DNA from 3 places in the Rhizobium sp. Root149 genome. Region 2 is predicted to be linked to each of the others. Evidence: riboswitches for the same ligand, from Rfam matches in the RefSeq annotation. Region 2 holds a riboswitch; each other region holds the start of a gene.
What was found. A riboswitch is a leader RNA that binds a small molecule or an ion and turns the genes downstream of it on or off. The one in region 2 is predicted to bind thiamine pyrophosphate.

Region 1: it holds a riboswitch for thiamine pyrophosphate, as region 2 does, so the genes downstream of both, thiB (thiamine ABC transporter substrate binding subunit) here and ASD54_RS22445 (ABC transporter permease) in region 2, are expected to answer to the same signal.
Region 3: it holds a riboswitch for thiamine pyrophosphate, as region 2 does, so the genes downstream of both, thiC (phosphomethylpyrimidine synthase ThiC) here and ASD54_RS22445 (ABC transporter permease) in region 2, are expected to answer to the same signal.

The regions. Positions count from the first base shown of each region.
Region 1 covers NZ_LMGD01000022.1:252,977-256,352, forward strand. Annotated here, with positions in the region: gene ASD54_RS19470 (ABC-F family ATP-binding cassette domain-containing protein) at 1-586, shown strand, start outside; gene ASD54_RS19475 (response regulator) at 737-1,189, shown strand; TPP riboswitch at 1,234-1,343, shown strand; gene thiB (thiamine ABC transporter substrate binding subunit) at 1,383-2,393, shown strand; gene thiP (thiamine/thiamine pyrophosphate ABC transporter permease) at 2,400-3,376, shown strand, end outside.
Region 2 covers NZ_LMGD01000023.1:570,718-574,093, reverse strand. Annotated here, with positions in the region: gene ASD54_RS22450 (DNA repair exonuclease) at 1-1,233, opposite strand, end outside; TPP riboswitch at 1,369-1,472, shown strand; gene ASD54_RS22445 (ABC transporter permease) at 1,593-2,381, shown strand; gene ASD54_RS22440 (ABC transporter substrate-binding protein) at 2,378-3,319, shown strand; gene ASD54_RS22435 (hydroxyethylthiazole kinase) at 3,316-3,376, shown strand, end outside.
Region 3 covers NZ_LMGD01000022.1:209,674-213,049, forward strand. Annotated here, with positions in the region: gene ASD54_RS19260 (MBL fold metallo-hydrolase) at 246-1,322, shown strand; TPP riboswitch at 1,427-1,557, shown strand; gene thiC (phosphomethylpyrimidine synthase ThiC) at 1,648-3,376, shown strand, end outside.

The sequences.
Region 1 (3,376 bases), on a different contig from region 2:
CCTGGCCCGCATCATGGCACGGCCCTCGAACCTGCTGATCCTCGATGAGCCGACCAACGACCTCGACATCGAGACGCTGGACCTGTTGCAGGAAATCGTCTCCGGCTTCAGCGGCACCGTCATCCTTGTCAGCCACGATCGTGACTTCCTCGATCGCACCGTGACATCCACCATCGCGCCGGCAAATCCGGAAGCGCCTGACGGACGCTGGATTGAATATGCCGGCGGCTATACGGACATGATGGCGCAGCGCAAAGGCGCGCTGGAGGAAAAGCGCAAGGCCGAGAAGGAGAAGGTCAAGGCGGAAGCCGCTTCCGCACCCGCTCAAGCCTCGGCACCCAAAGCGCAGGGCAAGCTTTCCTACAAGCAGAAGTTTGCGCTCGAAAAGCTGCCGAAAGAGATGGACAAGATCGGCAAGGACATTGCGGCCCGCGAGGCCAAGATGGCCGATCCAAATCTCTTCACGAAGGATCCGGCTGCCTTCAACCGCCTCGCCTCAGAGATGGAAGCCTTGCGCACCAAACTGACAGCCATGGAAGAAGAATGGCTGGAGCTCGAAATGCTGCGGGAAGAGCTGGAAGGCTAAACTCGCTTAAGTTTATGTTAAGATTAATGTTTCGTTAGTTTTCCGGATTCGAGTCACGTCCCGGAACAAATCCCATATTGGCACGTTCGGAGGCTACAGGGTCGGAAATGCGGTTCCGGCTATGTTAGCGTTCAACGAAGGGATGTCCCCATGTCGGCTCAAGTTATGCGTCGTCGGCTGGAAGATACAGCCATGAATCAACGAGTCCTGATTGTCGAAGATGAATTTCTGATCGCTCTCGATATCGCCGAGACCATTGAGGAAATGGGATTGACGGTGGCCGGTTTTGCCAGCGGTCGAGACCATGCTTTGGCGCTGGCCCCGCACGCGGATATCGCCTTCGTCGACGTCAATCTGTCCGATGGTGCCACCGGTCCCTCCATCGGACGCGAGCTGGCAGAGCGGTTCGGGATCACCGTCGTCTTCATGACGGCTAACCCGGAACAACTGGAAGGTCAGGACGTGCGCCCGCTCGGTGTCCTGACGAAGCCCGTCATGCCGCATATCCTGCAAGATACCGTTTCCTATGCCATTGCAAACCGCATCGGCAGCATTGCGGCTATGCCCCAGCAGTTGCGGACATTGACTGCTGCCAATCGATAAGCGCGGACCGCTTGCCAAACAGCGGGCCGCCCGATACATGTTTCGACGCTCTAACGGGGTGCCATGAAGATGGCTGAGAGGTTTTCCATCTGGAAGCCAACCCGCGGAACCTGATCCGGTTAACACCGGCGGAGGGATTAGACCGTTCAAATCGACGCCTATTCCCTGAACTCTTTTGGTCGAGGTGGCGTTGATGAAATCTCCCCTAGCAATTGTTTGTGGTCTTCTCGGTCTGTTGCTGGCACCGACCAGCAACGCTCAGGAAGCGAAAAGCCTCACAGTCTATACCTATGAAAGCTTCATCTCGAAGTGGGGCCCCGGACCGAAGGTCAAGGCGGCTTTCGAGAAGACATGTGGCTGCACGGTCACCTTCGTCGGCGTTTCGGATGGCGTGGCACTGCTGACGCGGCTGAAGCTGGAAGGTCAGACGTCGAAGGCCGATATTGCCCTCGGCCTCGACACCAATCTTATTGAAGAAGCCAAGCAGACAGGCCTTTTTGCACCCCACGGCATCGACACGACCTCTGCCAAGGTTCCCGGAAGTTTCAAGGACGACGTCTTCGTTCCCTATGACTACGGGCATTTCGCCGTCGTCTACGATACACAAGTCCTGAAAACGCCGCCAAAGAGCCTGAAAGACCTGGTTGAGGGCGATGCCTCGCAGAAAATCGTGATCCAGGATCCACGCACGTCAACACCCGGTCTTGGCCTGCTTCTCTGGGTCAAATCGGTCTATGGCGACAAGGCACCAGAGGCGTGGGCAAAGCTGAAGAACCGCGTTCTGACAGTCACGCCCGGTTGGTCGGAAGCCTATGGCCTGTTTACCAAGGGCGAGGCGCCGATGGTGCTCTCCTATGTCACCTCGCCCGCCTATCACATGGTCGAGGAAAAGACGGATCGCTATCAGGCTGCGAAGTTCGAAGAGGGACACTACATTCAGATCGAAGTGGCGGGCATGCTGAAGGCAAGCCAAAACCAGGATCTGGCCCGCAAATTCCTCTCCTTCACGCTATCCCCCGAGTTTCAGGGGATCATTCCAACGACAAACTGGATGATGCCAGTCGCGCCGACATCGAGCCCCCTGCCGGACACCTTTTCCAAACTGCCGCAGCCAGAAAAAACCTTTCTGATGCCATCAGCCGAGGTTGCCAAGAATCGTCAGGCCTGGATTCGCGAGTGGCAGACGGCCATGAGCGCAAAGTAAGACCGAATGCTGACACGGTCTGAACAGCAGCGCGGGCTGGCGGGTGGCGTTGCGGCCCTGACCGTCATCGCTTTGCTCGTTCTGGTTCCTGTGGCAGTTCTTCTGGCATTCGCTCCCACCGGTCTCGTCCAGGGCAGTGTGGTGGACGACTATACCCTCAGCCTGCTGCGTTTCACATTGTTGCAGGCTACCCTTTCCACTGCGCTTTCCCTGTGTCTTGCGCTGCCGGTCGCCTTGGCACTGGCTCGGCAGACGAAATTCCCCGGGCGTATCTGGCTCGTGCGCCTCATGGCCGTGCCCATGGGACTGCCTGTTCTTATAGGTGCGCTCGGCCTCATTGGCATCTTCGGGCGACAGGGACTTGTGAACAAGGCGCTCCAAGCTTTGGGTCTTGAGCAACCCATCAGCATCTATGGCTTGAGCGGTATTCTGATAGCCCACGTCTTTTTCAACCTGCCGCTTGCAACACGCATGATGCTGGCGGCCTTGGAGCGGCTGCCCCAGGAATACTGGCGGTTGACGGCAAGTCTCGGCATGAGGCGGTTGTCTATTCTTCGTCATGTGGAGCTACCCGCTCTTATGCGTGTCATTCCGGCGACCAGCGGGCTTATCTTCATGCTCTGCGCCACCAGTTTCACGCTGGTGCTGGTTCTAGGCGGCGGCCCTGCCGCCACGACGCTTGAAGTAGCGATCTATCAGGCACTGCGTTTCGATTTCGATCCGCCGCGCGCAATTGCCCTGGCTTTAATGCAGATCGCAGTGACGACAGTCATATTGCTCTGCTTGAACCTGCTGCCGAAAGCGGAAGACACGGCCCTCGGCGAAGGACGATTGTGGAACCGCTACGATGGCCGCTCGCGCCTTGCCCGCAGCAGCGACGCCATCATCATTCTCCTGGCCGCCGCTTTTCTGATCCTGCCGCTTGCGATGATCCTCGTGTCCGGGCTGTCGGCTGACCTTTTGCGACTCGCCCTGGAACCAGA
Region 2 (3,376 bases):
AAGGATGTCTTCGCTACCTTGTGTGATCAGCTGATCGACGAGGCTGTCGAAACTTTCGGTATCCTTTCCCGCAAACTGCCTTGCTTCTGCGGGAAGATCATCAAGAAGCTGGGTGACGAGCTCGCGCACCTGTTCCCTGTAACCCGCCGAGGGGATGACCTGACTGTGAATAATCTCCTTGAGCTCAACCACTGGATCTCCACCTGACGCGCCGACAGGCGCCGACGGTAGGCGCACATCCAGCTCAAGCTTTTCGATCCAGACCCGTCCGGTCCTTTCCGCGCGCTGTTCGGCTTCAGCCAGAAGCAGATCCATGTCACGGCGCATCGTCCAGGCCAGAGGCGTTTCGCCAATCAGACGCAGACGCGCAACGAGATGACTGGAGAGAGTACGCGTTCTTTCACGCTCCAGAGTGGAGCTGATGTGTTCGGCGAGATCGGTCCATTCCGTCAGGCCTGACACATCGACGTCGATGCGAGAGAACTGTGCAATGCTCGTGAGGCGTTCTTCGATCGTCAGACTACCGTCGTCCTGAACAGTCACCAGCGTGACGCTTTTTTCTCCTGCCTCGTTGATATCACGCCCCTGCGGCATGCCGGGCATGATGACCGTTCGTTCTCCGGCGTGATGCGTCCGCTGGTGAATATGGCCAAGAGCCCAGTAGTGAAAGCCGGAGGCATGCAGTTCGCCGACGGAGCAAGGTGCATAGAGATCATGGCCTGGCGCGCCAGCGAGGCTCGTATGCATGATGCCGATGTTGATTGCGCCGGAAACTGCCGGTTTGTATTTCGGCAGAAGGCTTTCGGGAGCCTGTGGCTTGGCAAAGCTGAGGCCCTGGATGACGACCGTGTGGTTCCCGGCGTTCAATTCAACACTTTCGGCGCGCCCGGAAAATACTTTGACCGAAGGCGGTAGTACCAGTTCCTGGGTGATGCGGGATAGAGCATCGTGATTACCGCGGATCTTGAAGACGTTGATATTCGCCTCATGCAGCCGCTGCATCTGCGTCGCCAGGAATCGCGCAGTCTTCATCGAGGTCTGGTCGCCGTCGTAAAGATCTCCGGCGATGATCAGCGCATCGACCCTCTCTTCAAGGCAGAGATCGACGATACGCACAAGCGCTTGCCGTGTGGCATCGCCAATGAGTTCTGCCAGCTCCGGATTGCGCAGTGAAAGGCTACGCAGCGGAGAATCGAGGTGGATGTCGGCTGTATGTACGAACCTGAAAGCCATGCTCCGGTCTAGCCGGAATAGTATCAGCATTCAACGCCTATCGATCTTTGCACACAACCATGAATCGGTATGGGCTAGCGATTTCCATCCATCCTACTTTTCGTTGACAACGGCTGGTTTCTCACCATATTCAGCGCAAATTCCGAGGGGAGCACCTGTACGGTGCTGAGATGGCGGTGAGCCGGACCCTTGAACCTGATCCGGGTCATGCCGGCGTAGGAACGGAAAATCGCTCGCAAAGCGCTGCTTCGCTTCATCCGCTGATCCTGATCGAATGTGATGATCGGGGAGCGGGCCGTGGCATATTGCCCTGCCGACATGTTTGACTGCTGGACGTCGCGACGCCGTGAGTGGCGCGCATGACGGTTCAACGAACGCTGCTTGCTGTCATTCTTCTCCTGCTGGTGTGGCAGGGTGTCATCGTTCTTCTGGAGCCGCCGCGCTATCTCTTGCCAACGCCCATGGCAGTGCTGGATGTCTATCTGAAACAGACAGGCTTTCTCCTCCATCACAGCCTGCTGACGGCTAGCGAGATTCTTGTTGGATTGGTTCTGGGTGCGCTGCTCGGTGCTGGCACGGCGCTCGCTGTTGCAGCCTTTCCAAGGACTGGGCAGATCGTGTGGCCGCTTGTGCTGGTCCTCCAGGCCTTTCCGGTCTTTGTGCTCGCGCCATTGCTGGTCATCTGGTTCGGGTTCGGGATAGCCTCGAAAGTGGCGATGACCGTCATCATCATCTTCTTTCCGGTGGCATCTGCGTTCTACGATGGCTTGCGCAGAACTGATGGCGCCATGCTGGATGCCGCGGCGCTGACGCAGGCGAGCCACTGGCAAACACTGCGATATCTACGCCTTCCGCTGGCACTTCCATCCCTGATTTCCGGTCTGCGGATCGCTGCTCCGCTAGCCCCGCTGGGCGCGGTTGTTGGCGAATGGGTAGGCGCGGCGGGAGGGCTTGGCTTTGTCATGATGCAGTCCAATGCGCGTCTTCAGACCGATGTGATGTTTGCCGCCATGGGCGTGCTGGCGCTTTACACGCTGGCTCTCCGTCTCGGGGTGGACCGCTTGACGGTGGGCCTTGCTCCCTGGGCGCGCGAGCTCAATCACTCAACTCCTTCTTTTGCCAAATTCAAATCGGGACTTTCTTCATGAAACGCTTTCTTGCAGCGCTCGTCGCGCTGGCTGCCCTTGCCGTGCCTGCGTCTGCCTATGCCGCAGACAAGCTGAATGTTTTGCTGGAATGGTTCGTGAACCCGGATCATGCGCCGCTGGTTGTGGCACAGCAGAAGGGCTATTTTGCGGATGCAGGGCTTGAGGTGAAGCTCATTCCGCCGGCGGATCCCTCTGCCGTCCCGCGTCTGGTGTCGACAGGCGAGGCAGATATCGGCATCCACTATCAACCCAACCTCTATCTCGATACTGCCGCCGGCTTGCCTCTGGTGCGCTTCGGTACGCTGGTCGAGACCCCGCTGAACACGGTGACGGTGCTGGCCAACGGCCCGATCAAGTCGCTCAAGGATCTCAGAGGCAAGAAGATCGGTTTTTCCGTTTCCGGTTTCGAGGATGCAATGTTGAAGCGCATGCTGGCCGGGGAGGGTGTTCAACTCTCTGACGTCGAACTCGTGAATGTCAACTTCTCGCTCTCGCCAAGCCTGATCGCCGGGAAAGTGGACGCCACGATTGGCGGTTTTCGAAACTTCGAGCTGACCCAGATGCGGATCGAAGGACATGAGGGCAAGGCATTCTTTCCCGAGGAGCACGGCGTGCCGGTGTACGACGAGCTCGTTTTCGTGACCCGCAAACAGCTTGTTGCCGATCCCCGTCTCCCGCGCTTTCTCCAGGCCGTGGAAAAGGCCGCAGTTTATCTGACTAATCATCCGGATGAGGCTCTTGGCCTCTTCCTCAAAGCCTATCCGGATCTGGACAATGAGCTGAACCGGAAGGCTTTCGTCGACACGCTGCCACGTCTTGCCAAACGGCCTGCGGCGCTGGACCGTACCCGCTATCAGCGCTTTGGCACCTTCATGGCCGAGAGTGGCTTGATCCCCAAGGCGCCTGCTGTGGACGATATTGCCGTGGAGCTGAAATGAGTGACGTCAAGCGGCAGCCGACTGCTGTAGATGCCGGCGCGATTCTGGCCCGTGTTC
Region 3 (3,376 bases), on a different contig from region 2:
TGTCGGGTGTTGACCTCCGGGATCTCTTTATACCTTTACGGGTCCCGGTCGGCGGCTAAAGTTCTTGAAACTTTCAGCAGATGGCGGGCTTAAACAGCAACTGGCCCGCAAAGTCAAGGCTGCCGGGGGTTTTTGCCATCTAGACCTGTCTGCACAATCAACCGACTGTGATGCCGCTGATCCGACATGCCAGCCTATCGTAACGCTTCTTGATAGGTTCAACCGGGATACCTATAGATTTTATTATGAAGCGACGCAATTTCCTGAAATGGTCAGCAATCGGCAGTCTCGCGCTTTTGGGCGGCGGGCTTGCAGCAGGGAGAGCCATGGCAGCCAACAAATATTATACGGGGCCGGTGTCCGACCATTTCGACGGAACGCGCTTCTTCAATCCCGGCGGCGAAGCGCCCAAAGGCTTTCTCAACCTTCTGAAATGGCGCTTCAACGGCAAGAGCATAGACTGGCCTGATGCCTATCCAAGCCCGTTTGCAGGCGCAAAGCCTGAAAAGCGGGTGACAGGGAACCGGATAGTGGTGACCATGGTCGGCCATGCTTCCATGCTGATCCAGGTTGCTGGCTTGAACATCCTGACCGACCCCGTCTGGTCGGACCGTACCAGCCCGGTGTCATTTGCAGGCCCGAAACGGGTGAACGAGCCGGGCATCAGGATCGAAGATTTGCCGGCTATCGATATCGTCATCGTCACCCACAATCACTACGACCACCTCGATATCGATACGCTGAAGCGTATCCACGCCGCCCATCGTCCGCGCTACATCACGCCTCTGGGCAATGACAAGATCTTCGGCCCCGAACTGGATGATCCGCGCATTACGGTCATGGATTGGGGCTCGAAGGATTATGTCGGCAAGAATGTGTCGATCCACTGCGAGCCATGCCATCACTGGTCGGCCCGCGGGCTTGGCGACCGCAGCATGGCGCTGTGGGGTGCTTTCGTGATCGAGACACTGGCGGGCAAAATCTACCACGTCGGTGATACGGGCTTCCATGAGGGCGTCAACTACAAGGCGGCGCAGGAAAAGCATGGTTCTTTCCGTCTCGCCATTCTGCCGATCGGCGCCTATGAGCCACGCTGGTTCATGAAAGCGCAACACCAGAACCCGGAAGAAGCGGTTGCTGGAATGCAGCTCGCCAAGGCTTCTTACGCCATTGGCCACCACTGGGGTACGGTAAAGCTCACCGATGAAGGCATTGAGGAGCCGCTGGCGGCACTGCGCAATGCACTTGCAGCAGCACAGATCAAGCCGGAGCGGTTTCGTCCGCTTCGCCCGGGCGAAGCCTTCGACGTGCCGGAAGCGTAAGACCCTACATATGTTAGAATATTTCAATCTTTAAGCGATGTAAAAATTTTATGATCGCGAAAGATGCATCGTTGACTCTTGCCGTGCTTGGCTTCAGAATCCTGCGCATTCACCAGGGGTGTCCCGCAAGGGGCTGAGATTCCGCTGGGCTTGGCTTTTAGAGGCCAAGCAGCGCGGTGACCCGTTGAACCTGATCCAGTTCATACTGGCGTAGGGACGGTGCACGCGCGATTTCTACAGGGCCATGTCTGCCTTGTCTCGGCGTCTATCCATCTTTCCGGCTGACGTGACTGGATCTCCAAACCTTAAACCTTGGAGTTCCACGATGAACATTGCCCCGAATTTTCCCCGACTCGATGTGACAACTGGGCCGCTTCCCGCTTCAACCAAGATCCATGTGAGCGGCGAACTGCACCCTGACATCCGGGTGCCGCTTCGCCAGATTGCCCTGCACCCTACTTCCGGCGAACCACCGGTGAACGTCTACGATTCATCCGGCCCCTACACTGATCCGGCTGTCGCAATCGAGATCGAAAAGGGCCTGCCGCGCCTGCGGGAAAACTGGGTCGCGGCACGCGGCGATACGCAGCTTTACGACGGACGCGAGGTGAAACCGGAGGATAATGGTTTTGCCAGCGGCGAGCGGTTGACGCCCGCTTTTCCCGTGCAGCCGAAACCACGCCGCGCGACGGATGGCAAAGCGGTAACGCAGTTGGCTTACGCGCGGGCAGGCATCATCACGCCTGAGATGGAGTTCGTGGCGATCCGCGAAAATCTTGGGCGGAGGGCCCTCAAGGAAAAACTGGAACGCGACGGCGAGAGTTTTGGAGCCGCCATTCCCGACTACGTGACGCCGGAATTCGTGCGGCAGGAAGTGGCGCTGGGTCGCGCCATTATTCCCGCCAATATCAACCACCCGGAACTGGAGCCGATGGCGATTGGCCGCAACTTTCTGGTCAAGATCAACGCCAATATCGGCAATTCCGCCGTCACCTCCTCCATGGCCGAGGAAGTGGAAAAGATGGTCTGGGCCATCCGCTGGGGTGCCGATACCGTGATGGACCTTTCTACGGGCCGGAACATTCACAACATTCGCGACTGGATCATCCGCAATGCGCCGGTTCCGATTGGTACTGTGCCGCTCTATCAGGCGCTGGAGAAGGTGGGCGGCATTGCCGAAGACCTGACCTGGAACGTGTTCCGCGATACGCTGATCGAACAGGCGGAACAGGGCGTCGATTACTTCACCATTCATGCAGGCGTTCGGCTTCACTACATTCCGCTCACCGTCAGTCGTGTGACGGGCATCGTTTCCCGCGGCGGCTCCATCATGGCCAAGTGGTGCCTGCATCACCACAAGGAAAGCTTCCTCTACGAGCATTTCGAGGAGATCTGCGACATCTGCCGTGCCTATGATGTCTCCTTCTCGCTGGGCGATGGCTTGCGTCCCGGCTCGATTGCCGATGCCAATGACGCCGCGCAGTTTGCAGAACTGGAAACGCTGGGCGAATTGACGAAGATTGCCTGGGCGAAAGATTGCCAGGTGATGATCGAAGGTCCCGGCCATGTTCCCATGCACAAGATCAAGGAGAACATGGACAAGCAGTTGAAGGTGTGCGGAGAAGCTCCCTTCTATACGCTTGGGCCGCTGACGACGGACATCGCCCCCGGCTACGACCACATTACCTCCGGCATTGGTGCGGCTATGATCGGCTGGTACGGCACCGCCATGCTGTGCTACGTCACGCCAAAGGAACATCTGGGCCTGCCCGACCGGGATGACGTGAAGGTAGGCGTCATCACCTACAAGATTGCCGCCCATGCAGCCGATCTCGCCAAGGGACATCCGGCAGCACAGGTGCGTGACGATGCACTTTCCCGTGCACGCTTCGAATTCCGCTGGGAGGATCAATTCAACCTCTCGCTCGATCCGGAAACCGCCCGTTCCTATCACGACGAGACCCTGCCGAAGGAAGCACACAAGGTGGCGCATTTCTGCTCCATGTGCGGGCCGAAATTCTGCTCGATGCGCATTTCGCACGATATTCGTGCCG